Regions from separate parts of the Comamonas kerstersii genome, predicted to be linked through region 2. Evidence: predicted binding sites of a transcription regulator. Region 2 holds the regulator's gene; each other region holds the start of a gene.
What was found. The regulator sigma-54, encoded in region 2, starts transcription at its own class of promoters, with help from an activator protein. The targets are predictions, from matches to a motif close to TGGCANGNAANCTGCTTT.
Positions count from the first base shown of each region.

Region 1: a site for sigma-54 is predicted at 5,738-5,755, ahead of glnA (type I glutamate--ammonia ligase). Genes of this name have one in related genera too.
Region 3: a site for sigma-54 is predicted at 1,744-1,761, ahead of B5M06_RS05215 (P-II family nitrogen regulator). Genes of this name have one in related genera too.
Region 4: a site for sigma-54 is predicted at 5,556-5,573, ahead of B5M06_RS06185 (KpsF/GutQ family sugar-phosphate isomerase). Genes of this name have one in related genera too.

Region 1 is NZ_CP020121.1:206,891-214,722, reverse strand. It holds gene B5M06_RS01010 (hypothetical protein) at 1-615, opposite strand, end outside; gene ntrC (nitrogen regulation protein NR(I)) at 891-2,435, opposite strand; gene glnL (nitrogen regulation protein NR(II)) at 2,484-3,560, opposite strand; gene B5M06_RS00995 (hypothetical protein) at 3,578-4,036, opposite strand; gene glnA (type I glutamate--ammonia ligase) at 4,278-5,693, opposite strand; gene B5M06_RS00985 (UDP-2,3-diacylglucosamine diphosphatase) at 5,996-6,775, opposite strand; gene B5M06_RS00980 (peptidylprolyl isomerase) at 6,821-7,348, opposite strand; gene B5M06_RS00975 (peptidylprolyl isomerase) at 7,391-7,832, opposite strand, start outside.
Region 2 is NZ_CP020121.1:1,425,017-1,432,848, reverse strand. It holds gene rbsD (D-ribose pyranase) at 54-452, opposite strand; gene rbsK (ribokinase) at 449-1,360, opposite strand; gene B5M06_RS06660 (ABC transporter permease) at 1,373-2,356, opposite strand; gene B5M06_RS06655 (sugar ABC transporter ATP-binding protein) at 2,374-3,945, opposite strand; gene B5M06_RS06650 (sugar ABC transporter substrate-binding protein) at 3,955-4,899, opposite strand; gene B5M06_RS06645 (RNA polymerase factor sigma-54) at 5,074-6,663, opposite strand; gene lptB (LPS export ABC transporter ATP-binding protein) at 6,724-7,494, opposite strand; gene lptA (lipopolysaccharide transport periplasmic protein LptA) at 7,494-7,832, opposite strand, start outside.
Region 3 is NZ_CP020121.1:1,098,330-1,106,161, reverse strand. It holds gene B5M06_RS05225 (LysR family transcriptional regulator) at 1-82, shown strand, start outside; gene B5M06_RS05220 (YifB family Mg chelatase-like AAA ATPase) at 70-1,605, opposite strand; gene B5M06_RS05215 (P-II family nitrogen regulator) at 1,815-2,153, shown strand; gene B5M06_RS05210 (ammonium transporter) at 2,180-3,532, shown strand; gene glcE (glycolate oxidase subunit GlcE) at 3,715-4,842, shown strand; gene B5M06_RS05200 (YoaK family protein) at 4,854-5,618, shown strand; gene glcF (glycolate oxidase subunit GlcF) at 5,639-6,889, shown strand; gene B5M06_RS05190 (ProQ/FinO family protein) at 7,021-7,740, shown strand; gene B5M06_RS05185 (glutathione peroxidase) at 7,781-7,832, opposite strand, start outside.
Region 4 is NZ_CP020121.1:1,322,658-1,330,489, reverse strand. It holds gene metX (homoserine O-succinyltransferase MetX) at 1-1,075, opposite strand, end outside; gene B5M06_RS06210 (TMEM165/GDT1 family protein) at 1,188-1,766, opposite strand; yybP-ykoY riboswitch at 1,788-1,962, opposite strand; gene B5M06_RS06205 (RNA recognition motif domain-containing protein) at 2,235-2,573, shown strand; gene B5M06_RS06200 (RNA recognition motif domain-containing protein) at 2,784-3,191, shown strand; gene lptC (LPS export ABC transporter periplasmic protein LptC) at 3,269-3,871, opposite strand; gene B5M06_RS06190 (KdsC family phosphatase) at 3,868-4,428, opposite strand; gene B5M06_RS06185 (KpsF/GutQ family sugar-phosphate isomerase) at 4,428-5,429, opposite strand; gene B5M06_RS06180 (adenine phosphoribosyltransferase) at 5,751-6,308, shown strand; gene B5M06_RS06175 (Lnb N-terminal periplasmic domain-containing protein) at 6,517-7,524, shown strand; gene B5M06_RS06170 (esterase/lipase family protein) at 7,647-7,832, shown strand, end outside.

The sequences.
Region 1 (7,832 bases), 1.2 Mb from region 2:
GTGGACCAGTCTATGGCTGAACGACTGTGATGTACGTCGTACGACGGGAAGCTTTGCCAGACTGCGTGAAAAGTCACGCAACATCCGTGCATGCTGATTGACGACTTCGGTGACAAAGTCACTCACGCGCATTTGTGCAAGGCGTGTCAGTTCACCCGACAGATGCAGGCCGTGCCGATAGAGTGACTTCAGCATTCTGGCCATTTCCGGTGTCAGCGAGGAGGCTGGTGCGGCAGGTTGCTGCCATGCATGCTGCTGTTGCAGTGCATGCCGCCAGCCGTCCTGGACAGCAGAGCGCGCCTCTTTCCATGACAGCAGACTGGTGGTGCGCTGGCTGCTCCACTGCTGGGCAAGATGTGCTTCGAGCGTGTCAAAGCTTGAGAGTGGGTGCTGTACGGCATGGAGCCAGCCCAGCTCATACGCAGGCTGGTATTGGTCGTAGCTGCGTCCCGCTACGTAATAGGGGCGGTGTGCAAAATGTTTGCGCCAGTACTGATTTTCCAGATCGGCCAGCAAGCGCATCTGTATGTCAATGACACTGAGCGTGTAGGCGTTTTGGGCGCCCAGTAGCTGGGGGGCAGACGGTGTTGCTGATGGTGTGATGTAAAACCGCATATGAAGTGTCAATGGATGCATGTACGGCTTTCTGCACCGCAGCAATCAATTGTCAACGACTGCAATTTTTTGACAGTCGGTAGAGATAAGCGGTAGATGTAGGACGAATAGCGGGGGCTGCGCAAGCCGTGGTGCCAGTCGCTGACTCCAGTATGAGACTGCAGTGCTCTAGCGATGCCTTCAGAGTAAGCGCCTGCTGCTGAATATCTGATCCCCTGCAAAAAACAAATGCCGTTCACGGTTGTGAACGGCATTAGCGGTGTTGGCGCGGTGGTTTATCGGGCTTCGTCCTGGGCCAGACGCTCTGCGCTGTCTAGACCGAGCTCCTGAATTTTCCGGGTAATGGTGTTGCGGCCAATCCCCAGGCGCTGGGCAGCTTCCATTCTGCGGCCATGGGTCAGCGTAAGCGCGGTGGTGATGAGGCTGGATTCAAATTGCTGGCTCAGAATGTCCCAGACATCCTTGCCTTCAGTCTGCAACAGTTTGCGAGCTTCGGCTTCCAGCAAGCTTCTCCAGTTGTCTGCAGCCGCCAGGCCTTCTGGCGCAGCTTGCACCGTGGAGGCCGTATTGGGCAGTGGTGAAGGCGTATCCAGCGGCTGGCCTTCTGCTTCTGCCAAGGCTGGCTGTGGCGCTGGCTTGCCATCGCTTTCCAGCACCTCTGGGGGCAGGTCCTGCAGGGAAATCTGCTGCGCAGGTGCCATTACTGTCAGCCAGTGGCAGATGTTTTCCAGCTGGCGCACATTGCCCGGGAACTTGAATTGCACCAGGCGCTGCAGGGCAGCTTCGGAAATGCGTTTGGGTTCTACGCCGAGCTGCTTGGCACTGCGCTGCAGGAAGTGCCTGACCAGCATGGGAATGTCTTCCGCGCGCTCACGCAGGGAAGGCAGGCGCAGGCGAATCACGTTCAGACGGTGGAACAAGTCTTCGCGGAAGACGCCGTCCTTGACGCGCTGCTCCAGATTCTGGTGGGTGGCTGCAATCACGCGCACATTGCTCTTGACGGCTGTGTGACCACCGACGCGGTAGAACTGCCCGTCAGAAAGCACGCGCAGCAGGCGTGTCTGCAGATCAAAAGGCATATCGCCAATTTCATCGAGAAAGAGTGTGCCGCCTTCGGCCTGTTCAAAGCGACCACGGCGCTGGGTTTGGGCGCCCGTGAACGCGCCACGTTCGTGACCAAACAGCTCGGACTCCAGCAGATCTTTTGGAATGGCGGCCGTGTTGATGGCTACAAAGGGGCCATTGGATACGGGAGAGTGCTTGTGCAGTGCGCGTGCGACGAGCTCCTTGCCTGCGCCAGACTCACCAGTGATCAGCACGGTCACTGCGCTCTGGCTCAGGCGGCCAATGGCGCGGAAGACATCCTGCATGGCTGGGGCTTGTCCCAGCATTTCAGGCATGGCACTGATACGCTCTTCGGCGACCAGCTCATGCTCGGTTTCTTCCACGGCACGGCGGATCAGCTCTACGGCCTTGGGCAGGTCAAAAGGCTTGGGCAGATATTCGAATGCGCCGTGCTGGAATGCAGAGACTGCACTGTCCAGATCCGAATATGCCGTCATGATGATGACGGGTAGGCCAGGGTGCTGGGTGTGTACCTCTTCCAGCAGCTGCAGGCCGGAGCCGCCAGGCATGCGAATATCGCTGACCAGTACCCGGGGGCCTTGATGCGATGGATCACCCTCAGGAATCTCTGCCAGTGCATGCAGCACTTCACGAGGGTTGCTGAAACTTCGGGTTTCCAGATTCTCGCGAGCCAACGCCTTTTCTAAGACGAAGCGGATCGAGGGGTCGTCATCTACTATCCAGATCGGCTTCATATGCTGTGTTTACCTTCCGTTGCTGTGCATGGTTGTCGGCCCGAAGTCTTATGGCAGCGGGATCAGAATACGGAAGTCCGTGCGCCCAGGCATGCTTTCGCATTCAATAAGACCATGGTGGCGCTGCACAAAAGTCTGTGCCAGCGGCAGTCCTAAACCTGAGCCTCCATCCCGTCCGGTGACCAGAGGGAAAAAAATCCGCTCCTTGATGTGATCCGGTACGCCGGGGCCGTTGTCAATGACATGCAATTCCAATGCCAGTCTGTGGCGCTGGCGGCCAATCGTCACCTGACGCGCAACCCGGGTGCGCAAGGTGATTTCAGCATTACCACCAGTGGTAATGGTGTCGGACAAGACCAGTGCTGCGTTCTGCACAATGTTCAGCAGAGCTTGTATGAGCTGTTCCCGGTCGCCCTTGAACTCTGGGATGGAGATGTCGTAGTCGCGTCGGATCTTGAGGCCTTGCGGGTATTCCAGCAGCACCAGTGATCGCACGCGCTCACACACTTCGTGAATATTAAGGTCGGTGAGCTGGTGGGGATGGCGGTGCGGTGCCAGCAGACGATCGACCAGGCTTTGCAGGCGGTCCGCCTCGTGGATGATGACCTGGGTGTATTCGTGCAACTCTCTGCTGTCCAGTTCCATTTCCAGCAACTGCGCTGCACCCCTGATGCCACCCAGCGGATTTTTGATTTCATGGGCCAGATTGCGCACCAGCTCTTTGTTGGCCTGGGCCTGCTCCACCAGGCGCTCTTCACGGTCTTGCCGGGCTTGCTGCTCCAGCATCCACAGCTCAATCAGCTTGTAGTTCGTGTGTTCGACCGGTGTGACGGTGACATGCACAAACAGCGCATCCTGGCTGTTGCACAGCAGGCTGGTATCAAAACTCATGGCTGCGTAGCTTTGGCCATCTGCAGCCTGCAGGCCGCTTTGCAGCAATGATGGTGCGGACAGGTATTGGGCAAACTCGCTGCCCTCCAGCATGCGGCGCGAGATACCCATGGCACTTTCCAGCGCGGCATTCGCAAAAATAAGCAGACCTTGCTGATCGACTACAGCGGTCAGCGTAGACAGCAGGTCCAGAGCGGCAAAACGCTGGGCTGGGCTGGAGGAATCTGGATGCATGAAATCAAATCTATGAATTAATTGCCTTTGTGGCGCGAGAGTTCACGCTGAATGCCTGCAATATCAGCTTCCTGGCGTGCGATATTGGCTTTCAAGGCTTCCAGCCGTTCCATGTAGACCTGCGGGTTGCGCAGTTCCAGCGCAGTTTTGACGGGGTTGCCGCCGTTGTACTCTTCCTGGAGTGCCTGGAGCCTTTGCTGCGCTCTTTCGAGCTCTGCCTGCAGGATGCTGCGGGCATCGCTGTCACGCGATTCTTGCTGGACAGGGTCTACTTTGGCCGCGCGGTTCGGGCTTGGCTTGCTGTCTGCGCTGGCAGAGGGTTTGCTGCCTGAGCGTGGGCTGTCTGTGTGTACCACGGTCACATGACCGCCTTCTACCACCTGGCAGTTGCGCTGCTTGGCGATGGTGGCGTTATTGGTGTACTCATTGCCGCAGCGGTATATCTGGTCCTGGGCCATGGCTGTTCCGTACAACATGACTGTGCTCATACAGCTGCCTGCCAGCATGACGATCCATCGGTGCATTTTTTGCCTCCAATCAAAAGCATCCATCCCATTTCCTCTGAAAGGGTCGCCGCATTTTGCAATGTGCTGCATGGCTTGTCTTTGATTGATTGCGCGCATTCATGGAAGTTTTCCGAAAAAAATGGCAACCGTGGGGTTGCCATTTTTTGCAGGTGGGCTGCACTCCTTTGCAGGAGCACAGCAATCCCGTGGATTACAGCGAGTAGTACATGTCGTATTCGACAGGGTGTACGGACTGGCGGTAGCGGGTCACTTCGCCCATCTTTAGTTCGATGTAGGCATCGATCATGCTGTCGCTGAACACGCCGCCCTTGGTCAGGAAGGCGCGGTCTGCGTCCAGTGCTTCCAGTGCCTGATCCAGGCTGTGGCACACGGTGGGCACCAGCTTGTCTTCCTCTGGGGGCAGGTGGTAGAGGTCCTTGGTTGCAGCTTCGCCGGGGTGGATCTTGTTTTCCACGCCGTCCAGACCCGCCATCAGCAGGGCAGCAAAGCCCAGGTAGGGGTTCATCATAGGATCGGGGAAGCGCGCTTCCACGCGGCGGCCCTTGGGGTTGCTCACGTAAGGAATACGGATGGAAGCGGAGCGGTTCTTGGCAGAGTAAGCCAGCTTCACGGGCGCTTCAAAGCCGGGCACCAGACGCTTGTACGAGTTGGTCGAAGGGTTGGTGATGGCGTTCAGGGCGCGGGCGTGCTTGATGATGCCGCCGATGTAGTACAGCGCGAAGTCAGACAGACCGGCATAGCCGTCACCGGCGAACAGGTTCTTGCCATCCTTCCATACGGACTGGTGCACGTGCATGCCGGAGCCGTTGTCGCCGTTGTAGGGCTTGGGCATGAAGGTCGCGGTCTTGCCGTAGGTGTTGGCCACGTTCCAGATCACGTACTTTTGTACTTGGGTCCAGTCAGCGCGTTCCACCAGGGTCGAGAACTTGGTGCCCAGCTCGTTCTGGCCGGCACCAGCAACTTCGTGGTGGAACACTTCGACAGGAATGCCCAGAGATTCGAGGATCAGGGACATCTCTGCGCGCATGTCTTGCGTGCTGTCGACAGGAGGCACGGGGAAGTAGCCGCCCTTGACGCGAGGACGGTGACCGCGGTTGCCGCCTTCAAACTTAGCGCCTGTGTTCCAGGGTGCTTCGTACTCTTCGATTTCGTAGAAGGGGTTGTGGGCTTCTGTGCTCCAGCGCACGCCATCGAAGATGAAGAATTCAGGTTCTGGACCGAAGTAGGCGGTGTCGCCGAGGCCCGAAGCCTTCAGGTAGGCTTCTGCGCGCTTGGCGACAGAGCGGGGGTCACGGTCATAGGCCTTGCCATCACCGGGCTCGATCACATCGCACTGCAGAAACAGTGTGGTTTCTTCAAAGAAGGGGTCGATGTTGGCGGTGTTGGGGTCGGGCATCAGCTGCATGTCCGATGCTTCAATACCCTTCCAGCCAGCGATCGACGAACCGTCGAACGCATGGCCCGAAGTGAACTTGTCTTCGTCAAAGTGCGACACAGGCACAGTTACGTGCTGCTCCTTGCCGCGGGTGTCGGTGAAGCGCAGGTCAATGAACTTGACCTCATTCTCCTTCACCATGTTCATCACGTCTGCAACGGTCTTAGCCATCAGGTTCTCCTGGAAAAGCGCTTCATAGAAAGTACGCGGTTAGCAAAGCAGTTTGTGTGCCAGCTTGAATTCGTTCCGCTTGCATGTGTATACATGCATAAGCCCATGAAGTGGCAAGCTTCATGGGCCAGGTGGTAATTCACCAAGTTGGTGCAATAAGCTTTGAATTTTTCAAAGCATTCTGATCGGCACCATTTTAGTTCCTAAGTGTGCGCCATATTGGTGCAATCACCTATTGGTGTGGTTGAGTGCTGCTATGGGGCAATGCAGCACCCATCTCTGCTGCATGAGGCGAAAAGCCTTCATCCACCCGGAAAGGGAATGCGTTCCCAGGTGGTCGGTGTCACGCGAAGGATTTCCGCGCGGTGGTGATTGCTATCGATATGCCAGTCACTCAATACGATACGCATGCGCCCATCGGGCAGGGCATGGTCTGCGGGGCGGTGGGTATGACCGTGAATCAGCCATTGCGCCCTGGCCTGTTGCAGCCAGCTGGCTGTCATGCCGGGGTCAGCGTCGGCATAGGTGGCGCCTGACTGCTTGCGCTGCGCGCTTTCGGAGCGCGCGGACTTCCCAATTGCGCGGCGCACGGCCAGTGGCTGGCTCAGCAGCTGCTGCTGCCATGCGGCAGAGCGGCTGAGTGCCCGGAACTGCTGGTACTCCACATCATCAAGGCACAGTGCATCGCCATGGCTGAGCACCATGCGGTGCTCACCCCAGGCCAGTACCGTGGGGTCTGCCAGTCCCGTCATGCCTGTGGCCTGCAGGAAAGCATCACCCGCCAGAAAGTCACGGTTGCCCACCATGAAAAATAAGGAGCGCCTTGCGCTTGCTGTGCTTAGTGTTTGGGCACATTTGGCTTCAAAACTGTCAGCTTCCAGCAGGGCATCGTCACCCACCCAGACTTCAAAGATATCGCCCAGCAAAAAGATCGCATCGGCCTGGCTGCTGCTCAAATAGTCGCGCCAGGCCTGCACTGTGGCGGGCTCGTCTGGGTCCAGATGCAGGTCGGAAATGAATTCAACCGTGCGCCAGTGCGCAGGAGCGATGAGCTCTGGCATGGCAGGCACGGTCGAAGACATGTACGTTGGCGGTATGGCTAGGTCCAACGGTGGCATGGGCGTGAATTACAGGGCCACAGCCTTGTCGATCACCACGACGTCAAAAGGCACGTCGTCGTGGAAGCCGCGGCGTGTCGTGCGCACCTTCTTGATGGCGTCTACCACTTCGGTGCCCTTGACCACTTTGCCAAACACTGCATAGCCCCAGCCTTGAGGTGTGGGGGAGGTGTGGTTCAGGAAGTCGTTGTCCACCACGTTGATGAAGAATTGGGCTGTAGCGCTGTGAGGGTCGCTGGTGCGAGCCATGGCGATGCTGTACTTATCGTTCTTCAGGCCGTTCTTGCCTTCGTTTTCGATGGGGTCGTTGGTGGGCTTTTGCTTCATGTCAGCAGTGAAGCCGCCACCCTGGATCATGAAGTTCTTGATCACGCGGTGAAAGATCGTGCCGTCGTAAAAGCCGTTGTTGACGTAGTTCAGGAAGTTCTCAGTGGTCTTGGGTGCGTTCTTGGCATCCAGTTCCAGGGTGATCACGCCTTGGGTAGCTGTGTCAGCTACGTTGATGGTGACGTGCAATTCAACTTGAGGATTGCTCATGAAAAACTTTCAGTAAAAGGGCAGAAAAGCCAGCGAGCTGCTTCAGGGCAGAACGCGAGCGGAAACAATGGTGACGGGGTCCTTGGGCACATTCTGATGCATGCCCCGGTTGCCAGTGGCTACGGTGCGGATTTTGTCGATCACCGCTTGGCCTTGCACAACCTTGCCAAATACCGCATAGCCATGGCCATCTGGATTGGGCGCGTTGAGCATGTCGTTGTTCGCCACATTGATATAGAACTGGGCTGTGGCCGAGTTGGGGTTGCCAGTGCGTGCCATGGCAATGGTGTAGCGGTCGTTCTTCAGGCCGTTGCGTGCCTCCAGCGGAATGGGGTCGCGGGTGGGCTTTTGCTGCATGTCGGCCGTAAAGCCACCGCCCTGAATCATGAAGCCATCAATCACGCGATGGAACACGGTGCCGTCGTAGTGCTTGTCGTTCACGTATTGCAGAAAGTTCTCCACCGTCTTGGGAGCCTTGGTGGGT
Region 2 (7,832 bases):
AAACCAATCTACACAAGCGCAAGCAGCTATATTTTTACAACTGTTGCGAGGGCCTAGAAAGCCACGCCCGCCACCAGCATCACATTCGCATAAGGCGTGCATTCGCCGGTACGAATGACGGCACGCGCCCGTGCGTTGCGCTGCTTGAAGTCTTCGTGCGATACGGCTTCCACCGGCAGATCGCGCCAGGCGGCAGGCAGCCAGGCAGGCATTTGACCATCGGTGGCAGCCAGTGTTTCGGTGGCCAGCACCATGCGCTCGACCTGCATCTCGCTCTCCAGCGCTTCCAGCACCAGGTCGATACGGGGCAGACCACGCATGACGGCCAGGTCAATGCAGGGCACACCGGGGGGCACGGGCAGACCTGCGTCGCCCACCACAATCATGTCGTTATGGCCCAGCTGCGCCACCAGGTGCGACAGGGCTGCGTTCAGGAGTTTGGTTTTTTTCATGGGGCTTTGACCTCGCTACGCTGGGGAATGGAGGGCTGTGCACCGGCACGGCCAATGCACAGGGCAGCGGCCTGGATGGCCCATTCCACGGCTTGCGCCAGCGTGCAGCCTTCACCCAGACGGGTGGTCATGGTGCCCAGGAAAGTGTCGCCCGCCGAGGTGGTATCCACCACCTGTACCTTGGGCGCAGGATGCACGCTATGGCCTGATGCATCCAGTGCCAGTGCGCCCTGGCTGCCCAAAGTGACCACCACACGACGCACACCCTGGCTCAGGAAATGCTGCGCCGCAGCCAGTGCGCTGTGCGCATCGGTCACGGCCATGCCAGACAGTTCTGCCGCTTCATGCTCGTTCGCCACCAGGGTGTCGATCATGGGCCACCATGCGCTGGGCACAGCCTTCACGGGCGAGGGGTTGAGCACCACCTTGCAGCCCACTGCATGCGCCACAGCCATCGCGCGATCCAGCACGTCCAGCGGCGTTTCAAACTGCACCACCAGAAAGTCGCTGGCTTTCAAAGTTTCTGCAAAGCTGGCGGGCAGATCGGCCAGCGCATTCGCACCGGGAATCACGGCAATGCGGTTGCTGCCATCCTGCTCCACCATCACCACGGCAGAACCTGTCGCCACGCCGTCATGCACGGCCACATGCGAGACATCGATGCCATCCAGCACCAGCGCGTTGCGCAGCTCATCACCATGGGCATCGCGGCCCACAGCGCCGACCAGTGCCACCTGTGCTCCGTGGCGGGCACAGGCCACGGCCTGGTTACCACCCTTGCCGCCGGGGATGTAGCTCAGGCTCTGGGCATGCACGGTTTCACCGCGCACGGGCATGGTGTCGCAGCGCAGCACCACGTCCATGTTCAGGCTGCCCAGCACCACGATACGGGTCTTGTTGGAAGACATGGCACCCCCTGCTTAGTGCTTGCGCGCTACGCGGCGCTGGCGGATGGTATCCACCACCACGGCGACCACGATCACCACGCCGGTGATGATGCGCTTGCTGGGCTCGCTGGCACCAATCTGGGCCAGACCGGCTTCCAGCACGGCAATGATGAGCACACCAAAGAAGGTGTTGATCACCGAGCCACGGCCACCCATCAGGCTGGTGCCGCCAATCACCACGGCTGCGATCACCTGCAGCTCCATGCCAGCGCCTGCATTGGGATCTGCCGCTTCCAGACGGGCCGACTGCATCAGACCTGCCAACGCTGCCAGAAAGCCCATGGCCGCAAACACGATGACGCGGATAGGACGAGGGTCCACACCGGCCAGACGCATGGCTTCTTCGTTCGTGCCAATGCCCACCACATAGCGGCCAAACACGGTGCGCGAGAGGATGAGCTGGCCAACAATGACCACCACGATGGCAATGAAGAACGAGGCCGACAGCCCGCCCAGCCAGGGGGTCGCCAGACCGCCCATGGCATCACCCACATACTGGGTGCGCGAATCCGTCACCAGATAGGCCCCGCCACGCACGGCTTCGAGCATGCCCAGCGAAACAATAAAGCTGGGCAGCTGCCAGGCCACGGAAATACCGCCGGTAATCGTGCCGCAGACCACGCCCACGAGCAGACCCAGCACGGCTGCGCCCCAGGGGCCCCACTCCCACTGCAGCATGGCTGCAGCGGCGGCGGCAGCGCTCAGTGCCAGCACCGAGCCTACCGACAGGTCAATGCCTGCAATGATCAGAATGAAGGTCATGCCCACGGCCATCACGGCCAGGGCAGGAATTTCATTGGCGATCGACAGCAGCGTGTCCTTGGTAAAGAAGTAGTCCGACAGCGAGCTGAACAGCGCCACCATGGCGATCAGCACCACGATCAGGCCGATGTACGTGCCCATTTCCTGGCGCCATGGACTGTGTACTTTTTCTGGATGAGAAGCAGGGGAAGACATGCGTATTGAATCGTTGTTTAGGCCGCAGTGGCTGCAGCAGTTTCTTCAGTAACGTCACCAAATGCGGCGGCCAGCAAGGCTTGCTGCGACCACTGGCCACGCTCGAAGGTCGCCACCAGGCGGCCCTGGTGCATCACGGCAATGCGGTCACACAGCTCCATGAGCTCGCGCAGATCGCTGGACACCACCATCACGGCCTTGCCCTGGTGGGTCATGGTGTTGATCTCGGCGTACAGATCAGAGCGCGCACCCACGTCCACGCCACGGGTCGGCTCGTCCAGCAGCACCACGGGGCAGTCACGGTGCAGCCAGCGCGCAAAAATCACTTTCTGCTGGTTGCCGCCACTGAGCGTGCCCACGGACTGCTCAGCGTTAAAGGAGCGCACACGCAGGCGCTGCACCATTTGCTTGGCCAGCTGTGCTTCACGGCTGCGGTTGAGCCAGCCACCTGCGGACACGGAGCGCATATGGCTCAGCGAGGTATTGACGCGAATGGACTGGGGCAGCAGCAAGCCCTGCGCCTTGCGGTCTTCCGTAATCAGGGCAATACCGGCGCGCACGGCCTGCATGGGGCTGCGCCAGTTCGGTGCCACGGCCTGTGCCTGCTGGTCAGGGTGCTGGCCGGTCAGCTCGATAGAGCCGCTGTCTGCCTTGTCTGCGCCGTACAGCAGGCGCAGCAGTTCGGTGCGACCAGCGCCCACCAGACCCGCCACACCCAGCACTTCGCCAGCGTGCAGCTCCAGGCTGACGTTCTTGACCACATCGCCACGGCACATGTTTTCTGCACGCAGCAGCACGGGGCCGGCCTTGCGGCGGGGCTTTTCATCCAGCGTTTCCACGTGGCGGCCGACCATGCGCTCCACCAGCGTGGCTTCTGACAGGCCCTGCATGGGCAGCACATCCACCAGACGGCCGTCGCGCAGCACAGCCACACGCTCGGCCACGCGCTGCAGTTCTTCCAGACGGTGTGAGACGTAGACCAGCGCCACGCCCTGCGCCTTCATCAGGTCAATCTGTGCAAACAGGTGTTCAATTTCCTTGGCCGTGAGCATGGCCGTGGGCTCATCGAGCACCAGCACGCGGTTGCCATCGCGCAGGTTGCGCGCAATTTCCACCATCTGCTGCATGCCAATGCCCAGCTCGGACACCTTGGTGCGTGGGTCGATATGGTCCAGCCCCATCTTGGCCAGCTGTTCGCGCGCCATTTCGTGCAGGCGCTTGCGATCCACCAGGCCAAAGCGGTGGGGCAGGCGGTCGAGCAGCAGGTTCTCGGCCACCGTCAATGTGTTTACCAGCCCCAGCTCCTGCAGCACCATGCGCACGCCCTGACGCTCTGCGTCCGTACGTGACACGGGTGCAAAAGGCTTGCCCATCAGCGTCATCTGGCCGCGCGATGCCTGCACCAGGCCGCACATGATCTTGGAACATGTGCTCTTGCCTGCGCCGTTCTCGCCGGTCAGCGCCAGCACCTCGCCAGCGCGCAGGTCCAGACTCACGCCATCGAGCACCGTGCTATCGCCATAGTCCTTGCCGATGCCTTCAAGCCGCATGACCACCTGACCGTGGTCTGCAGGAGTGGGGTGTGCCATGTCTGCCTCTTACTTCGTCACCAAAACCACGTCGGTTTTGACTTCAGCAGGCAGCTGGGCCTGGGGTGTCTTGTCCTGGATGGCCTTCAGGGCCACATCAATACCGAAAGCCGCCTGCTTGGCAGCAAACTGGTCTGCCGTGGCCAGCACGCGGCCGTCCTTGAGCAAAGGCTTGATGGCCTGGATGTTGTCGTAGCCCACCACCAGCACCTTGCCTGTCTTGCCCGCAGCCTTGACGGCGGCCACAGCACCCAGAGCCATGGAGTCGTTACCAGCCAGCAGTGCCTTCAGATCGGGGTTCTCACGCATCATGCCGGCGGCCACGGTGTTGCCATTGGCAATTTCCCAGTTGCCGGACTGCACGCCCACGATGTTCATCTTGGCAGCGTCCATGGCGTCCTTGAAGCCTGCGGTGCGCTGCTGTGCATTGGTGGTGGTAGACACGCCTTCGATGATGCCGACCTTGTCGCCGGCCTGCAGTTGCTGGGCCAGATAGTCGCCCACCAGCTTGGCGCCGTAGCGGTTGTCAGGCCCCACAAAAGGAATGTTCAGGTTCTTTTCCTTCAGGGCTTCGGGGTCCAGACGGTTGTCGATGTTCACCACGATCACGCCCTTGTCCACGGCGTTCTTGAGCACGGGCACCAGCGCCTTGGAGTCAGCAGGTGCGATCACGATGGCATCGGCCTTCTGCGCCACCATCTGTTCGACCATCTTGATCTGGGCTGCGGTGTCGGTCTCGTTCTTGATGCCGTTGCTCAGCAGCACGTAGTTGCCGTGCTCCTTGTTGTGTGCCTTGGCACCGTCTTCCATGGTGCGGAAGAACTCATTGGCCAGCGACTTCATGACCAGCGCCACCTTGGGCTTGTCCTGCGCATGCACGGCGGGTGCAAAAGCACCAAAAGCGGCCAGTGCGGCTGCACCGATAGCCAAGAGGGTATGACGACGTTGTTGCATATTGGTTCTCCGAGCGCAGGGCACTCAACTGGGTTACGAGCAAAAAACAAAACGCTGCCCGCAGGCAGCGCATAAGTAATAACCGTAATATCCGCGCGATTCTAGCGAGCGCTCACCAGCTTAGCCAATCGCCCCGAGCAAACCAATACAGCGTTAACGGGTTGCTCCGTTCGCTTACAACGCTTTTCTCAAATTTGCTGGCGCAATTTTCAGCGCCTCCCGGTATTTCGCCACCGTGCGGCGGGCACATTCGATGCCCTGCTCCTTGAGCATCTCGGCAATCTGGCTGTCCGACAGCGGTTTTTTGGGGTTCTCTGCACTCACAAACTGGCGGATCAGCGCACGCACTGCCGTACTCGACGCATTGCCGCCCGTCTCTGTACCCAGGCCGGAACCGAAGAAGAACTTCAGCTCATAGGTGCCGTGGGGCGTGGCCATGTACTTGGCCGTCGTCACACGGCTGATGGTGGATTCGTGCAGCCCCAGCTCGTCCGCAATATCGCGCAGCACCAGCGGACGCATGGCCAGCTCACCGTGGATAAAGAAGTTTTTCTGCCGCTCCACAATGGCTTTGGACACACGCAAGATGGTGTCAAAGCGCTGCTGCACGTTCTTGATGAACCAGCGCGCCTCCTGCAGGCGCTGCTGCAGCATGGCGTGGCCCTCGCTGCCCTTGTGGCTGCGCAGCGCACCGGCATAGACCTCGTGCACACGCAGACGCGGCATCACATCGTGGTTGAGCTGCACGCTGAACTGCATCAGGCCATCGCCCCCCTTGCGGTTCGTTTTCTGCACGATCACATCGGGCACGATCACATGCCGCTCCACATCCACAAAGCGCCGCCCGGGCTTGGGCTCCAGCCGTGCAATCAGCGCCAGCGCTGCGCGCACGCGGCTTTCAGGCAGACCACAGGCCTGCATGAGCTTGCGCACATCACGGCGCGCCAGCATGTCCAGCGGCTGGGCACACAGCTGCAAGGCGGCTTCCAGCAGCGCAGGGTCGTCACCGCCTTGCTCCTGCAGATAGCGCAGCTGCAGGCGCAGGCATTCGGCCAGATCACGCGCCCCCACACCCACGGGTTCCAGCGACTGCAGCAGACGCAGCGCCACCGTGAAGTGGTGCATCAGCTCCTCAAGCTGTTCTTCATCTTCACTGCCTGCCAGGCCAATAGCCAGCTCTTGCAGCGAGTCTTCCAGATAGCCGTCGTCGTTGAGGTTTTCAATCAGAAAGCGCAGGGCGCAGCGCTGCACTTCCGACAGGCGCAGCGACAGTGCCTGCTGGTGCAGATGGTCCGTCAGAGATTCGTGGCAGCGGGCCAGTTCCAGTGCAGAAGGGGCATCCTCGTCCTCATTGCGCTTGCCGCGTGCCGGTGCTTCACCACCCCACTCTGCGTCATCCAACGCCCCCATGTCTACACTGCCATCGCCCTCCCAGTCCTGGGGCAGATCGGCAGCTTCTGCCACGGGAATTTCTGAATCTTTTTGCCCTTCAGCGCCCGTGGATACGGCGCTGTCAGCTACAGAAAAATAAGTTTCGTCGCTGGCATGCACATCCGCCTCTGGCGCGGAATTTGCATGCTCCACGCCAAAGGCCTCGCGTTCGACCTCTTCGGCAGACCATTCAAGAAATGGGTTTTCGTCGAGCATCTGCTCGACTTCCTGAGAAAGCTCCAGGGTCGACAGCTGCAGCAGTCGAATAGATTGTTGAAGTTGCGGCGTCAACGCCAGATGTTGTGAGACCCGCAGTGACAAACTTGGCTTCAACGCTGTACCCCTCTTTGCTCTCTCGACCTTTGTTGTTATTGATGACGCTGCAGGGGAGGTCTACATCCGGAAATGTTCGCCGAGGTATACCCGGCGCACATCCGGATTCTCGACAATCTCCTGCGGCGTTCCCTGTGCCAGCACTGTGCCATCGCTGATGATGAACGCGTGGTCACAGATGCCCAGTGTTTCGCGCACATTGTGATCAGTAATCAAGACGCCAATGCCGCGCTCCTTGAGGAAGCTGATGATGCGCTGAATCTCGATCACGGCGATGGGGTCAATACCGGCAAACGGCTCATCCAGCAGGATGAAGCGCGGATTCGTGGCCAGTGCGCGGGCAATCTCCACGCGGCGGCGCTCACCACCGGACAGCGCCAGCGAAGGCGACTTGCGCAGGTGGTCCACGCGCAGCTCCTGCAGCAGCGTGGTCAGTTGCTGCTCAATGGCTTCGCGCGACAGCGATTTGCCACTGGCATCTTTTTGCAGCTCCAGCACGGCACGCACGTTGTCTTCCACATTGAGTTTGCGAAAGATCGATGCTTCCTGCGGCAGGTAGGACAGACCCAGGCGCGAGCGCTGGTGAATCGGCATATTGCCCACGGAGTGGCCGTCAATCAGCACATCACCCCCGTCGCTGCGTACCAGCCCCACGATCATGTAGAACGACGTGGTCTTGCCCGCGCCGTTGGGGCCGAGCAGCCCGACGACCTCACCCTTTTGCACGGTGATGGACACGTCTTTGACCACCTTGCGGCTGCCATAGGACTTGGCCAGATGCCGTGCCTCGAGCTTGCTCACCGCGGCAGTGTCTTGGGTCTTCTCGGCCATTAGTTTCCTTGCAGTTTCAGTGCATCCGAAGGCTGCAGCGTCTGTGCAGGTGCGCTGGACGGTGCTGGCGTAGTGTTCTTGGGCGCCAGGATGGCTCGGACACGGCCGCCGGAGCCAGCAGGGGCTGACGAAGGCTCATTGCTGCGCTTTACGCCATCCACGGTGAACACGTCCGTGAGGTTGTTGTAGGTGATGACGCTGCCCATGATGTCGTCACTGAGCTGGCCACCCGTGTAGCGGCGCAGCTGGCCGCGGCGGATGAACTTCACGTCATCCGTCTTGCCGTTGTATTCAATGATCTCGCCCTCGCCCTCGATCACCTCTTCAGGTGCTCCCGG
Region 3 (7,832 bases), 330 kb from region 2:
AGCGCCGGAGCAAGTGGCCTGGTCGCCGCAGCTGCATGCGCTGGTGGGCAAGCTGGTACAGACGGAACTTCAGCCCGTCTGACGCAGCAGTGCCCGGCGGTACTGCATGGCTTCGGCCACATGGGCGCTGGCAATGCGTTCACTGCCTGCCAGATCCGCAATCGTGCGCGCCACACGCAGCGCGCGGTGGGTGGCGCGGGCACTCCACCCCAGTTTGTCCGCCGCCTTGCGCAGCAGCTCGGTGGCGGCGGCATCGAGCTGCACATGCTGATCCAGCGCTTCGCCCTGCAGCATCTGGTTGGGGCATTGCTGGCGCTGCAGCGCACGCTCACGCGCCTGCAGCACCCGGGCGCGGATGGCAGCGCTGGGTTCACCCGCAGTCTGGGCCAGCAGCTCCTGTGCAGGCAGGGCAGGCACTTCCACATGCAGATCAATGCGGTCGAGCAATGGGCCGCTGAGCTTGGCTTGATAACGTGCCACCTGCTCGGGCGTGCAGCGGCAGCTGCGCTGCGTGCTGCCCCAGAAGCCACAGGGGCAGGGGTTCATGGCCGCAATCAATTGAAAGCGGGCGGGGAAGGTGGTGCTGTGGGCCGCACGGGCAATGGTGATGCGCCCGGTCTCCAGCGGCTCGCGCAGGGCTTCGAGTGCGCTGCGGCTGAACTCGGGAAACTCATCCAGAAACAGCACGCCGTGGTGGGCATAGGAAATCTCGCCAGGCTTGGGCGGTGAGCCACCCCCGACCAGTGCCACGGCACTGGCCGTATGGTGCGGGCTGCCCGTGGGGCGCTGGCCCCAGCGCTCAGGGGCAAAGCGTCCGCCCAGACTGGCAATGGCTGCGCTCTCCAGTGCTTCGGTAGACGTCATGGGCGGCAGCAGTCCGGCAAAGCGCTGCGCCAGCATGGATTTGCCACTGCCAGGCGGGCCCACCAGCAGCAGGCCGTGCGCGCCAGCGGCGGCAATTTCCAGCGCGCGTCGGGCCTGCAGCTGGCCTTTGACATCGGCCATGTCCAGCATGTCCGGCACATGCTGGGCAGCCTGCGGCTGCATACGTTGCCAGCCGGTGGACGGTGGTGCGTCCCTTGCGCTGTCTGGCAGCAATTGCTGCACCACATCGAGCAAATGCTGTGCACCATAGACCTCGATCTGCGTGGCCCAGGCGGCTTCGCGCGCACTCTCCGTGGGCAGCACAAAGCGCAGCGGTGGTTCCTGCGTGCCCATGGCCAGTGCCGTAGCCAGCGCGCCGCGCACCGGGCGCAGCTCGCCGGACAGCGACAGCTCTCCGGCAAATTCCCAGCCCTGGAGCTTGCGTGCATCAATCTGGCCGCTGGCGGCAAGGATGCCCAGCGCAATCGGCAGGTCAAAGCGGCCGGAATCCTTGGGTAGGTCGGCGGGGGCCAGGTTCACCGTGATGCGCTTGTTGCCGGGGTATTCCAGGCCGCTGTTGGCAATCGCACAGCGCACGCGCTCTCGGGCTTCGCGCACTTCCAGGTCGGCCAGGCCGACCAGGTTGAGGGCTGGCAATCCATTGGCCAGATGCACTTCCACAGTGACCTGCGGGGCCTGCAGACCCATCAAGGCGCGGCTTTGTACACACGCCAGAGACATAGCGACTTTTCCTCCCTAAATCGGTGCGGTGGGGGTGCCGTGCTGGCACATCCGTGGTGCACTGCTTTGGTGCGTTACTGGGGATAAACGGTAGCCCTCATGGTGTTGGGCGCAGCCTGCACAGGCAAGTCCGCTGGTTGGCACGCTCCCTGCTTAAAGGGCTTGTCACAACACTTTTTACAACTGCCCGCTTCCCGGAGGAACGTCTCATGAAAATGGTGTCAGCCATCATCAAGCCCTTCAAGCTCGACGAGGTGCGCGAAGCACTCTCGCAGCTTGGCGTACAGGGCATCACAGTGACCGAAGTGAAAGGCTTTGGTCGTCAGAAAGGCCATACCGAGCTGTATCGCGGCGCGGAGTACGTGGTGGACTTCCTGCCCAAGGTGAAGCTGGAAGCCGCTGTGGATGACGCCGTGCTGGAGCAGGTGATCGAAGCCATCGAAGGCGCGGCACGCACCGGCAAGATCGGCGACGGCAAGATTTTTGTTTTCGACCTCGAACAGGTCGTGCGTATTCGCACCGGTGAGACCGGCAAGGACGCCCTGTAAAGCAACCATTTATGCGAGAGACTGACATGAAGAAAACGCTTCCTGCACTGTCTGTTGGCCTGGGCCTGCTGGGCGCTGCCACAGGTGCTCTGGCCCAAGAAGCCGCACCTGTTGTTGAGGCCGCTGCACAGGTGACTTCGGCGGTAGAAACTGCTGCTGCCACGATCGATTCCGGCGACACCGCCTGGATGCTGACCTCCACCATGCTGGTGATTCTGATGATCATCCCCGGCCTGGCACTGTTCTACGGCGGCCTGGTGCGCTCCAAGAACATGCTGTCCGTGCTGGCACAGGTGTTCACCATCTTCTCGCTGATCACCGTACTGTGGGCCGTCTACGGCTTCTCGCTGACCTTCGGTGGCGAAGGCAAGTTCTACGGTGACTTCAGCAAGCTGTTCCTGTCTGGCATCACGCCTGACACCGTATCGTCTGCGCTGAGCACGATTCCTGAGTTCGTCTTCGTGGCCTTCCAGTCCACCTTCGCGGCCATCACCGTGGCGCTGATCGTGGGTGCCTTTGCAGAACGCATCAAGTTCTCGGCCGTGATGATCTTCTCCGTGCTGTGGTTCACCTTCAGCTACATCCCCATGGCCCACATGGTGTGGGGCGGTGGCCTGATGGCAGAAGACGGTGCGCTGGACTTTGCCGGTGGTACCGTGGTGCACATCAACGCCGCTGTGGCCGGTCTGGTGGGTGCCTACATGGTGGGCAAGCGCCTGGGCTTTGGCAAGGAAGCCCTGCCTCCACACAGCCTGACCCTGACCATGGTCGGTGGTGCCCTGCTGTGGGTGGGCTGGTTCGGCTTTAACGCCGGTTCCGCAGGTGCTGCCAACGGCGGCGCTGGTCTGGCCTTCATCAACACCATCCTGGCAACGGGCGCTGCTGCTGTGGCGTGGATGGTGGCTGAGACCATGCACAAGGGCAAGGCTTCCATGCTGGGCGTGGTCTCCGGTGCCGTGGGCGGTCTGGTGACCATCACTCCCGCAGCTGGCTTTGTGGGCCCCATGGGTTCCATCGTCATGGGTCTGATCGCTGGCCCTCTGTGCCTGTGGGGTGTGTCTGGCCTGAAGCGCATGCTGAAGGTGGACGACGTGTGCGACGTGTTCGGCGTGCACGGTGTGGGCGGCATCCTGGGCGCCATCCTGACCGGTGTGTTCTGCGCTGCCAGCCTGGGTGGTGTCGAGCCCGAGGGCTACAACATGGCCTCTCAAGTCTGGGTGCAGTTCAAGAGCGTGATCATCACCATCGTCTGGTGCGGTGTGGTCTCCTTCATCTGCTACAAGGTGGCCGACATCCTGGTGGGTCTGCGTGTCTCCGAAGATGCAGAGCGCGAAGGTCTGGACATCACCACCCACGGCGAATCTGCCTACAACCGTTAAAAGACGGTCTGGAATCTCTGTTCCCATCTACGTGTAGTGTGGCCGCCCTTCGGGGCGGCTTTTTTTATGCCTGCACACTGCTGTCAGGCAGTGCGACATGGAAGGGCGGGCTTGGTTTTCACAAGTACCATTCAAAAAAATCACAACGACACACACCCTCCAATTGCCAGAGACAAGTAGGATTGAGCGCCATGGATTCCTCCCTTCACCAGATGCTCGAGCGCGTACGCGCTGCTGTTGGCGATGCTGCCCCCCTGCGGATTCGCGGTGGCGGCAGCAAAGACTTTCATGGCATGCGCCTGCAAGGCGATGTGCTGGATATGCGTGCGCTGCAAGGCATCGTCAGCTATGAACCGAGTGAGCTGGTGGTCACCGTGCGTGCAGGCACACCCTTGCATGAACTGGAAGCCGCGCTGGCTGAGCGTGGACAGTGCCTGGCGTTTGAGCCACCACACTTTGCGACGGCGCAAGGCGATGTGGCAACCGTGGGCGGCATGGTGGCCGCTGGCTGGAGTGGCCCGGCACGTGCCGGCGTGGGCGCGGTGCGTGACTTTGTGCTGGGTGTGGAGATCATCAACGGCAAGGCAGAGCTGCTGCGCTTTGGCGGCACCGTGATGAAGAATGTGGCGGGCTATGACGTCTCGCGTCTGATGGCAGGCAGCTGGGGCACGCTGGGGGTGATCACCGAAGTCAGCCTCAAGGTGCTGCCCGTAGCGCCTGCCGAAGCCACACTGCGCTTTGCGGGTATCAGCCAGGCCGATGCCCTGCAACGCCTGAACCAGTGGGGTGGCCAGCCCTTGCCACTGAACGCCAGCCGCTGGCTGGAAGAGGGCGCTGCAGGCATGCTGTATGTGCGCTTGCGTGGTGCTGCTGCAGCCGTGGAAGCTGCATGCCAGAAAATGGGTGGAGAGCGCATGGAATCTGCGCAGGCAGCTATCGACTGGATAGCGTGCCGCGAACAGCAGCTGCCCTGGTTTCAGCAGCCACGGCTGGGCGACTGCCTGTGGCGCCTGTCTGTGCCGCCAACGGCGCCCGTGCAGCCCCTGCCAGCAGGGATTGCACCGCCGCTGGTGGAGTGGCATGGGGCGCTGCGCTGGGTGCATGCTCCGCGCAGCATGGGGCCACAGCTCAAGGCCTGGGCGCAGTCAGTGGGTGGGAGCGCAACGCTTTTCAGAGCAGAAATTGCAGACCAGATGAGCGCTGAGCCCCTATTTGACGTGAAAAACGCAGCTCTGCAGCGCATCCATGCGCAGCTCAAACAGGCATTTGACCCTGCCGGTATCTTCAACCCCGGCCGAACGGTGGAGTGACATAGACCGCTATGCGAAGGTTGCGTCACCTGGCAGATTTTCACCGTACCAGCTCCACCAACCGGGCGCTGGGCTATCTGATGGCGTTCAACGCCGGAGCCATCAATGCGGGGGGCTTTACGGTGCTGGAGCTGTACACCTCGCACATGACGGGTTTCATGTCCATGCTGGCGGACCATCTGGTGCTGGGCAATACCGCGCTGGTGCTGGCCGCGCTGGGGGCGCTGCTGGCGTTCACCGCTGGGGCCGCAGTCTCGGCCATGCTGGTCAACTGGGCGCGGCTGCTGGGCCTGCGCAGCACCTATGCTCTGCCGCTGCTGCTGGTGGCTTTGCTCATGCTGCTCTTCGGTCTGGTGGGCTCTGTCACCATGAACTGGAAGACGCTGTTCGCCGTGCCCATGACGGTGCTGCTGCTGTCCTTCATGATGGGCGTGCAGAACGCCACGCTGACCAAGATGTCCAACGCCACCATCCGCACCACGCACATGACGGGCGTGGTGACGGATCTGGGCATTGAGCTGGGCAAGATGCTGTTCTGGAACCGGCTGGCAGGCGTGCAGCAGCAGAAGGTGCGGGCCAACTGGTCCAAAGTACGCCTTTTTTCCGGACTGCTGGGCATGTTTTTTGTGGGCGGTATTGCCGGGGCGCTGGGCTTCAAGCAATGGGGCTTTGTCTGTGTGGTGCCGCTGGCCTTGCTGCTGATGCTGGTTTCCCTGCCGCCACTGTGGGCGGATGGCCGCAAGCTGCGGCATTACTTTGCTTCCCGTGCAACCTAAAACGATAACGAGACAAGCCCATGCAAACTAAGCTCGCGCCGGTTTACCGTGATACGCCTGAAGGGCAGGAGGCCGAAGCCATTCTGCGCAAATGTGTGCACTGTGGCTTCTGCACCGCTACCTGCCCGACCTACCAGACGCTGGGCGATGAGCTGGACGGACCGCGTGGCCGTATCTACCTGATCAAGCAGGTGCTGGAAGGTGCAGCACCAACGCGTGCCACGCAGCAGCACCTGGACCGCTGCCTGACTTGCCGCAACTGCGAATCCACTTGCCCCAGCGGTGTGCAGTACGGGCATCTGGTGGACATTGGTCGCAAAGTGGTGGAGGCACAGGTGCCGCGCCCCATGGGCGAACGCCTCCAGCGCTGGGCCCTGAAAGAAGGCCTGACATCGCCCCTGTTTGCTCCAGCCATGAAGCTGGGCCAGCAGGTGCGCAGCCTGCTGCCCGCGCACATTCGCGCCAAGGTGCCGCCAAAGACGGAGCATGGTGTGTGGCCCACGCGCGAGCACGCCCGCAAGGTGCTGCTGCATCTGGGCTGCGTGCAGCCTGCCATGCTGCCCAATATCAACTACGCCACAGCACGTGTGCTCGATGCCGTGGGCATCCAGAGCGTGGTGGTGCAAGGCAGCCAGTGCTGTGGGGCGGTGAAGTTCCACCTCAATGACCAGGACGGGGCCAAGGTGCAGATCCGCGCCCATATCGATGCCTGGTGGCCAGCGGTGGAGGCGGGCGAGGTGGAAGCCATTGTGAGCAATGCCTCAGGCTGCGGCGTGATGATCAAGGACTGGGCGCACATCCTGCGCCATGAGCCTGCGTACGCAGACAAGGCAGCACGCATCAGCGTGCTGACCAGAGACTTGAGCGAACTGCTGCCAGCCCTGCTGCCTGAACTGGTCGAGCAGCTGGAGGGCAAATTGCAGGTAGACAGCCAGCCCATGGCCTACCATCCGCCCTGCACGCTGCAGCATGGGCAAAAGCTCAAGGGCACGGTGGAGGCTGGTCTGCGCCAGCTGGGCTTTCAGCTCGTCACTGCACGCACCGAGTCGCACCTGTGCTGTGGCTCGGCAGGCACATACTCGGTCCTGCAGCCAGAGATTGCCCATACGCTGCGCGAGCGCAAGCTGCGGGCGCTGCAGGAGGTGGCGGTACAGCCTGCAGCGATTCTTTCGGCCAATATTGGCTGCATCGTCCACCTGCAAAGTGGCACGGATATCCCGGTACGCCACTGGGTGGAAGTGCTGGATGACGCGCTGCGCAAAGCCGCATGAACAGGCGCTTTGCCTGCATTTGCCTGGGTGCGGAGCCAATGCCGCGCATGGTGTGAACGAGCCCGGGCTTCACACTTGGCCCGCAATGCTGGCATCATCGCGGGTTTGATTTTTGCAATGGCGTCCTGCCCATGACCGAAACTGTGTCCTCTTCCGTTGAACATGCTGCGCCTGCAGCTGCCGAGCCAACGCGTCGTCAGCCGCGCCGCGGCAGCCATCCTCGCAAGCCTGCAACGCCTGCGGCTTCGCGTCCCGTACGTGAAGTGCACCCTGTGCTGGCACAGCTGGCGCAGCTCTATCCAGCGCTGTTTGGCGCCAATGCACTGCCCCTGAAGCGCGGCATCTACCAGGACCTGCTGGCCGCACATGGCGAAGTGCTGGACAAGGCCGGGCTCAAGGAAGCGCTGGCCATCCACACACGCTCTACGCGCTACCTGCTGGCCGTGGCCAATGGCACGGCGCGTTATGACCTGCAGGGCAATGAGGTCGAGCCCATTGCGCCCGAGCACGTGTTTCACGCCGTGGTGGGGGTGTTCAAGCGCAAGAAGCCGCGCGATGGCGAAGATCTGCAGGCCAAGCTGCGTCACCGCATTGGTCAGGCCTTTGTGCGATCTGGCCTGAGCCGCGAAGCCTATATGGCTGTGGTGCAGGTGCGTGATGCGGCCACCCAGACGGCGCTGGAAGAAGCGCTGAACGAAGTGGCCGAGCAAGATGCCAAGGCCGAAGCCGTGGAGCGTGCCTATGTGGCCAGCGGCTCGGGTGATGTGCGTGCCTTTGCCGACATGTATGGCATGGATGCACGCCTGGTGATTCGCCAGCTGCAGCGTGCCAAGCAGCTGCGTGCGGCATAAGCCAGAAGCATGCTGAAGAGGAGCCTGCAAGGCTCCTTTTTTATGCCTGCTGCTGCAGTGCAGCTTCAATGTCTGCAGCCATGCTTTGCGGT
Region 4 (7,832 bases), 100 kb from region 2:
AACGGGGGTCGTCCAGCAGGAAGGCGTCATGGCCGTGCGGGGCGTCAATCTCGGCGTAGCTCACATCGCGGCCGTTTTGCAGCAGGGCCTGCACGATCTCGCGGCTGCGGCCGGGGGCAAAGCGCCAGTCGGTGGTAAAGCTCACGAGGAAGAACTTGGCCAGGCTCTGCGCCAGTGCGGCCTTGAGGCTGCCGCCGTATTGTTTGGCGGGGTCAAAGTAGTCCAGCGCACGTGTGATCAGCAAATAAGTGTTCGCATCAAAGTAGCTGCTGAACTTGTCGCCCTGGTAGCGCAGATAGCTCTCAATCTGGAACTCGATGTCCTGCGTGGTGAACTTGATGTTCGGCCCTTCGCGCAGCTCACGGCCAAACTTCTGGTTCATCACATCATCACTCAGGTAGGTGATGTGACCAATCATGCGCGCAATGCGCAGGCCGCGCTGCGGAATCACGCCGTGCTCGTAGAAGTCCCCGCCGTGAAAGTCAGGGTCCGTCACGATGGCGCGGCGCGCCACTTCGTTAAAGGCAATGTTCTCTGCATTCAGGTTGGGCGCGCTGGCCACCACCACGGCGTGGCGCATGCGCTCGGGGTACTGCAGCGTCCAGCTCAGCGCCTGCATGCCGCCCAGACTGCCGCCCAGCACCGCCGCCAGCTGCTGGATGCCGAGCCGATCCAGCAGGCGCGCCTGCGCGTGGACCCAGTCTTCCACCGTCAGCACGGGAAAGCTGGAGCCATACACCTTGCCTGTATCGGGGTTGGTGTGCATGGGGCCTGTAGAGCCAAAGCACGAGCCCAGGTTGTTCACCCCAATGACAAAGAACTTGTTGGTATCTACCGACTTGCCAGGACCAATCATGTTGTCCCACCAGCCCGCGCTCTTGGGCTGGTCTTCGTAGACGCCTGCGACATGGTGCGAGGCGTTCAGGGCATGGCAGACGAGGATGGCGTTGGACTTGTCGGCATTGAGTGTGCCGTAAGTCTCGTACGCCAGGGTGTAGTCGCGGATGCTCTTGCCGCTTTGCAGCGGCAGCGCATCGGCGAAATGCATGGATTGTGGTGTGGCGATGAAGGACATGAAAAAACCCGGCATCGCTAAAAACGAGGCCGGGTTCAATACATTCGGTTTCGTCTTTAGCAGGATTTATAAAGCGCCCGCAAGCAGAAGCAAATCGGCGCGTAAGTCCGCATTATGCCAAAGCTGGCACATCCTTGGACAAGAGCGCCAGCACGCCCAGCACCAGGAAGATGCCGGCTGACATGATATGCACCATGCGGATAGGCACTTTCTTGACCAGCTTGTCCCCCAGCCACACCACAGGCGCATTGGCCAGCATCATGCCCAGCGTCGAGCCCAGCACCACCCACAGATAGGCGTTGTACTGCGCAGCCAGCATCACGGTAGCGATCTGCGTCTTGTCGCCCATCTCGGCCAGAAAGAACGCCACCACGGTGGTGCCAAACACGCCCCAGCGTGATTGGTTATCCACATCTTCGTCATCGAGCTTGTCAGGGATAAGCATCCAGATGGCCATGGCGATAAAGGACACACCCAGAATCCAGCGCATCACATCCGGCCCCACCCAGGCATTGACCCAAGCGCCCACCGCACCTGCCAGGCCGTGGTTAATCACCGTGGCCACGAAAATGCCCAGAACGATAGGCCAGGGTTTGCGAAAACGTGCGGCCAGCACCAGAGACAGCAACTGCGTTTTGTCGCCCATTTCTGCGAGGGCCACAATGCCGGTTGAGACGAGGAAGGCTTCCATATATGCGGGGTAAATAGTTACAGGCTGGCTCAAACACGCATTGACTACCACCGCGCCAGCCTTTGGAACGGTTGCAGTCAATGGTCTTGCCCAGCTCTTCCAAGCCGCATGCACCATAGCGCGAAGGCGCCAAGTCTGTTGATGCATGCCTTTGGCGCATTGCACGCCAAACGGACTACTCCCCAAGGACTTGGCTATTGTAGCGATTGAAAAATTCTTTGCGCTGTCTGCCGTCACTTTCCATGCAGTGCAAAGCAACACTGGGGGAAAGCCCGAAGGTCTGTTGTATCCGCGTATAAATTGCGCAGAAATTCCATTGCCAGCCGAACACCTTGCCTCATAATGACCTCGCTCCCAGGTGCGCGGGCACAGGAGCTAGTGCGTTTGCGTCTCTAAGGTGGGTCACGGTTAGCTGGCTTTCGATTAGGGCTCCATCGCGTTTCAAGTTTTTTTCCAGGAGTCCCAAACATGGGCAACAAACTGTACGTAGGCAACCTGCCCTACGCTTTCCGCGACAACGATCTCGAACAAGCCTTCTCTCAGTTCGGCTCCGTGCAGAGCGCAAAGGTCATGATGGAGCGTGACACAGGCCGTTCCAAGGGCTTTGGCTTCGTAGAAATGGGCAGCGACGCTGAAGCCCAATCCGCTATCCAGGGCATGCACGGCCAAAACTACGGCGGCCGTGACCTGGTGGTCAACGAAGCTCGCCCCATGGAGCCTCGTCCTCCCCGCTCCGGTGGCTTCGGCGGTGGCCGTGGCAACGGTGGCGGCTACGGCGGTGGCTTTGGTGGCCGCAACAGCTACTAATTCAAGCGCTCAAGTGCACTAGTTGCACTGGCGTTGCAAAAAGGAACCTTCGGGTTCCTTTTTTGTTTTATTGACATCTTTTACTTCTGAACGGTTGCCATATTTTTGCAACTACCCCAATAATGTTTTCCGCGGTTGATGCATTAACCGCTCCTCATGAAATGTAGTGGAAGCAAAAGCTCCATTGGTTAAATGGCACAGGAGTCTTTAATGGGCAGCAAGTTATATGTAGGGAATTTACCCTATGCCGTTCGCGATCATGATTTACATCAGGCCTTCACCCAGTTTGGAACGGTTGTGAGTGCCCGCGTGATGATGGAAAGAGATACCGGTCGCTCCAAAGGTTTTGGCTTTGTCGAGATGAGTGCTGAAGCAGAAGCCAGCGCTGCCATTGAAGGCATGAATGGTCAGCCACTGGGCAGTCGCAGTCTCATTGTCAATATTGCCCGCCCCATGGAGCCAAGGCCGCCACGCAGCAATAACTACGGCGGCGGCTTTCAGGCGCCAGGCCATGCAGGGCGCAACGATGGCGGCTTCCGCAGCCCTTATGGCACCAATATGCGCAACCGCAACAATGCCGGCAATAAATCCAGTCATCAGGACGGTAACGGTTTCTGAAACTACAGAAAATCAAAAAGGCCCTACAGGGCCTTTTGAAAGTTATGTCCTACAACACATTCAGAATAAATCTGAGATTATTGATTCTTCGGATAAATAATCCCTTTCACACGGCCATTCAGTTCGGTCGTCTGTGAAATATTGTCGTAGTTCATGGAGTCACCCGTGAACTGGTCTTTGCCGCGGTTCAATACCACGGGTAAATGCGACTGCACGCGTTCCTCATTGGTCCAGGCATGCAGAAATTCACCCGTCACACGCATGGGCTGCGAGGGATTCTGCGGCGATGTACGCAGCACTTCGGCATCGCCCACCAGCTGTACTTCCGAGGAATCCGAGTTGCTGATACCGCGCTGAGCAGATGCCACGGTCACCACGCCATCCTGCGCAATGCTGCGTGTACGGACGTCGTCCACCTCCAGAATGTCCGACTTGGGCAGATGTCGCGCCTGCGTGCCCGTCATCACATTGGTCAGGCGACCACTACCGTCAAACTGGTGCACAGAAAAGCGCTCCATCACATAGTCCGGGTCATCCGTGAGCGCGCTTTCCGTCTGAACCTGCAGCGGCTTGGGCGCATGGCGCACCAGCCACCAGGTCCCCATGGCCAGCATGGCCATGAGCACGACGGGCAGGTAGATGGAGGCATGCTCCCACGCACGCTGCAAAGGTTTTTTCATGCCAGGTAAGTCTCCAGCAAAGTTCGGTAATGGCCGCTGGCGACCAGCAGCAGATCGCACAGTTCGCGCACCGCACCCTGACCACCTTGCGCACGTGTCACAAAGTCTGCCACCGCCAGATTCTCTGGGTGTGCGTTGCAGGGTGCGCAGGCCAGGGCACAGCGCTGCATGACGGGCAGGTCAGGCCAGTCATCGCCCATCATGGCAGCCTGGCTCCAGGCCAGCCCCAGGCTGTCCAAAATAGCCTGTGCTGCAGGCAGCTTATCTTCCGTGCCATAGACCGCATGCTGCACACCCAGCTGCTTCAGGCGCAGGCGCAGCGGAGCAGAATCACGCCCCGTAATCACGGCAGGCACGATGCCCGCTTTTTGCAGCAGCTTGATGCCGTGGCCATCGAGGGTGTTGAAGCGCTTGGTGGTTTCGCCCTGCTCCGAGAAATGCAGACCACCATCGGTCAGCACACCATCGACATCAAAAAAGGCAATGCGCACGGGCTGGGCCTGCAGCAAAAGCTCGGGCGCAAACTGCAAGGCAGGTGTGGTGAGGCGCTTGGGCATCAGATCACCTTGGCCAGCATCAGGTCACGGATATGTACCATGCCCAGCAGACGGCGGTCTGCATCGACCACCAGCACCGAGGTAATGCCGTGCTGCTCCATCATGTGCGCGGCATCTACGGCCAGAGCCTCCGGTGCAATGGTGCGAGGCTGCTTGTGCATGAGGTCTCCTGCCTTGGCATTGCGCAGATCCGCACCGTCTTCAATGCGGCGACGCAGATCGCCATCGGTAAAAATGCCCAGCACACGGCGATCGGCATCGACCACCGCGCTGGCCCCCAGGCTCTTGGCACTGATTTCACGCATCAGACGGTCAAAGCCATCGTCTGCCAGCACACTGGGCACATCATCGCCGCTGCGCATCACATCACGCACATGGGTCAGCAGCTTGCGGCCCAGCGCACCACCGGGATGAGACAGCGCAAAGTCTTCGGCCTTGAAACCACGTGCATCCAGCAGCGCCATGGCCAGGGCATCGCCCAGCGCCAGCTGCACCGTGGTGCTGGCTGTAGGTGCCAGATTCAATGGACAGGCCTCACGCACCACGCTGGTATCCAGCACCCAGTTCGAATGCTTGGCGAGGCTGGAGTGCGCACCACCCGTCATGCCCACAATGCGCACACCCTGGCGCTTGAGCGCTGGCAGCAAGGCGGTCAGCTCATTGCTCTCACCGCTGTTGGAGATCGCCAGCACCAGATCCTGACGCGTCACCATACCCAGATCACCGTGGCTGGCTTCTGCAGGGTGCATGAAAAAGGCAGGCGTGCCGGTGGAAGCCAGCGTTGCGGCGATCTTGCGGCCAACGTGACCGCTCTTGCCCATGCCTGTGACCACCACACGGCCAGGGGTGCTCAGAATGGCCTGCGCCACCTGTACAAAGCTGTCGTCCAGTCGCTGTGCCAGCGCTTGCAGGGCCTGAATCTCAATAGACAGTGTTTCGCGCGCGATGGCCAGCGCCTGCGAAGCGCCCAGAACGGGCGCAGTATGCGTGAGGGTGTTCATCCGGCAATTTTATCGACCACTGGGCTTTGTCTGCCCTGCGTACCTGACTCCTGCAGCACCACTCAAGGGTAAGCGGTGCACTTTTCCTAGCGCAAGCGCTGCTGCAGTGCAGCATGTGTGGAGATAACAGCAGATTACATCGCAGTGAAGCGCCCCCCCGTATGCGCAAGGTGCAGGCACTTAGTACACTTTTGCACGTTCACCGCCTTTGATCCTGCCCCCTGTGCGGCAGGGCCTGGGCCTGTTTTAATCTGTCGGTCATTGCACACACGTGCGATGACTTTCTGCCCCTTTCCGGAGCGACTGCGCTCTGAGCCCACCATGTACACCACCAGCGTCAACGACTACCTTCGCCAGCACATCCGCACCGTGCCCGACTGGCCAGCCCCTGGCGTGCAGTTCCGCGACATCACCCCCCTGCTGCAGAATCCGCAGGTATTCCGCATCCTGATCGATGCCTTTGTGCACCGCTACATGTCACCCGAGATGCGCCCAGACGTGGTGGCCGGCCTCGATGCGCGCGGCTTTATCCTGGGCTCCGTCATCGCCTATGAGCTGAATGTGGGTTTTGTGCCCATCCGCAAAAAAGGCAAGCTGCCCTTTACCACCGTAGAAGAGACCTACGAACTCGAATACGGCAGTGCCACCGTCGAGCTGCACACGGATGCCGTCAAGCCCGGCGACAAGGTGCTGCTGATTGACGACCTGATCGCTACCGGCGGCACCATGATGGCTGGCAAGAAGCTGATCGAAAAGCTGGGCGCCACCGTCATGGAGGGTGCTGCCATTGTGGACCTGCCAGAGCTGGGCGGCTCCAAGCTACTGCGTGACACCGGCAAGCTGCCGCTGTTCACACTGGTGGACTTTGCAGGCCACTGAGCGACAAGCACCAGCCACAGCCATCTGTGCATATGTGTTTCCACAAGCCGACATTTGTCGGCTTTTTTGCATTCTGGCGTCAGAATATGCGCGCAGCCATGGCTGCAACGCGGTGTTTCTTCACGCTTCTGTACGTTCGCACCCACCCTTTATGCCCTCTCACCATCTACTGCTGACGCCGTCTCCCTGGCGGCGAGGTCTTCGCATTGTGTTGTGGTTCCTGCTGACTGCCGTGTGCATGCTGTGCTGCGCCTGGGGCGTCATGGCACTGCTGGCACAGGCACCTGCTCAGCACAATATCGCGCAGGCGCTGGCTCTGGTGTGGGGCTTTGCCTGGCTGCTGGCGTGGGGCGCAGGGCTGCTGCAGCGCCGCATGCTGCCCGTGCTGATGGGCGGCACGGTACTCATGCTGGCCATGCTGGTGTGGTGGAGCACCATACTGCCGCGCTCAGACCTGGACTGGGCGCCCGATGTGGAGCATCTGGTCGTGGAGGAAACCGATGCTGCACAGCCTTCCATCGTGCAGCTGCGCAATGTGCGCAACTTTGACTGGCGCAGTGAAACCGACTTCACCCCGCGCTGGGAAACACGCAGCTATGACCTGAACCAGCTTGACAGTGTGGACGTGGCGCTGTCGTACTGGATGGGGCCCGCCATTGCACATACGCTGGTGTCCTTTGGCTTCAAGGATGGGGAACACGTGGTGTTTTCCATCGAGATCCGCAAGGAGTCGCACGAATCCTTTGATGCGCTGGCAGGCTTCTTCAAGCAGTATGAAATGGCCCTGGTTGCCGCCGATGAGCGCGACATTCTGGGCGTGCGTACCAATGTGCGCGGCGAAGAAATCCAGATGTTCCGCATTCACATGCCGCAGGCCGCCATGCGCGAACTCTTCATGGCCTATGCACGCCAGGCCAGCCTGCTGGAATATGCGCCGCGCTTTTACAACACACTCACGGCCAACTGCACCACCATTGTCTGGCAGCTGGCACGGCGCATGGGCCAGGAACTGCCGCTGGACTGGCGGCTGCTGGTGTCCGGCTACCTGCCCGAGTACCTGCGTGACGTAGGTGCACTCGACTCCATGCAGCCGCTGGAGCTGCAGCGCAAGAGTGGTGACATCACCACCCGCGCCCAGCAGTGGCAGCCCCCGGCAGATGCCAGCGACACACAGGCCAGCATCGACTTCTCCCGCTACATTCGCCAAGGCATGTAAAGCGCTGTGCTGTGCACACATCACGCCAGGCAGCACATGCACGCAGGCTAAGCCTGCCTGGGCCAGCGCCTTCTTGGGCGGCGGCGCGCAACCATGCGCCGCCCTTTTTACACTCGCAACCTATGTTGTCTTCCTTTCTGTCGCGCACCCTTGTGGTGGGTCTGCTTGCTGCCGTGCTGGCCGGCTGCGCGGGCGTGACCGTACGCTCTGCCGACCCTGCAAACTATCTGGCCGAGCGCCGCAGCGATGTGCTGACGGCCGGCACCCTCAGCCCTGCCACCCAGGAATCACTGCGCGTGCTGGATCTG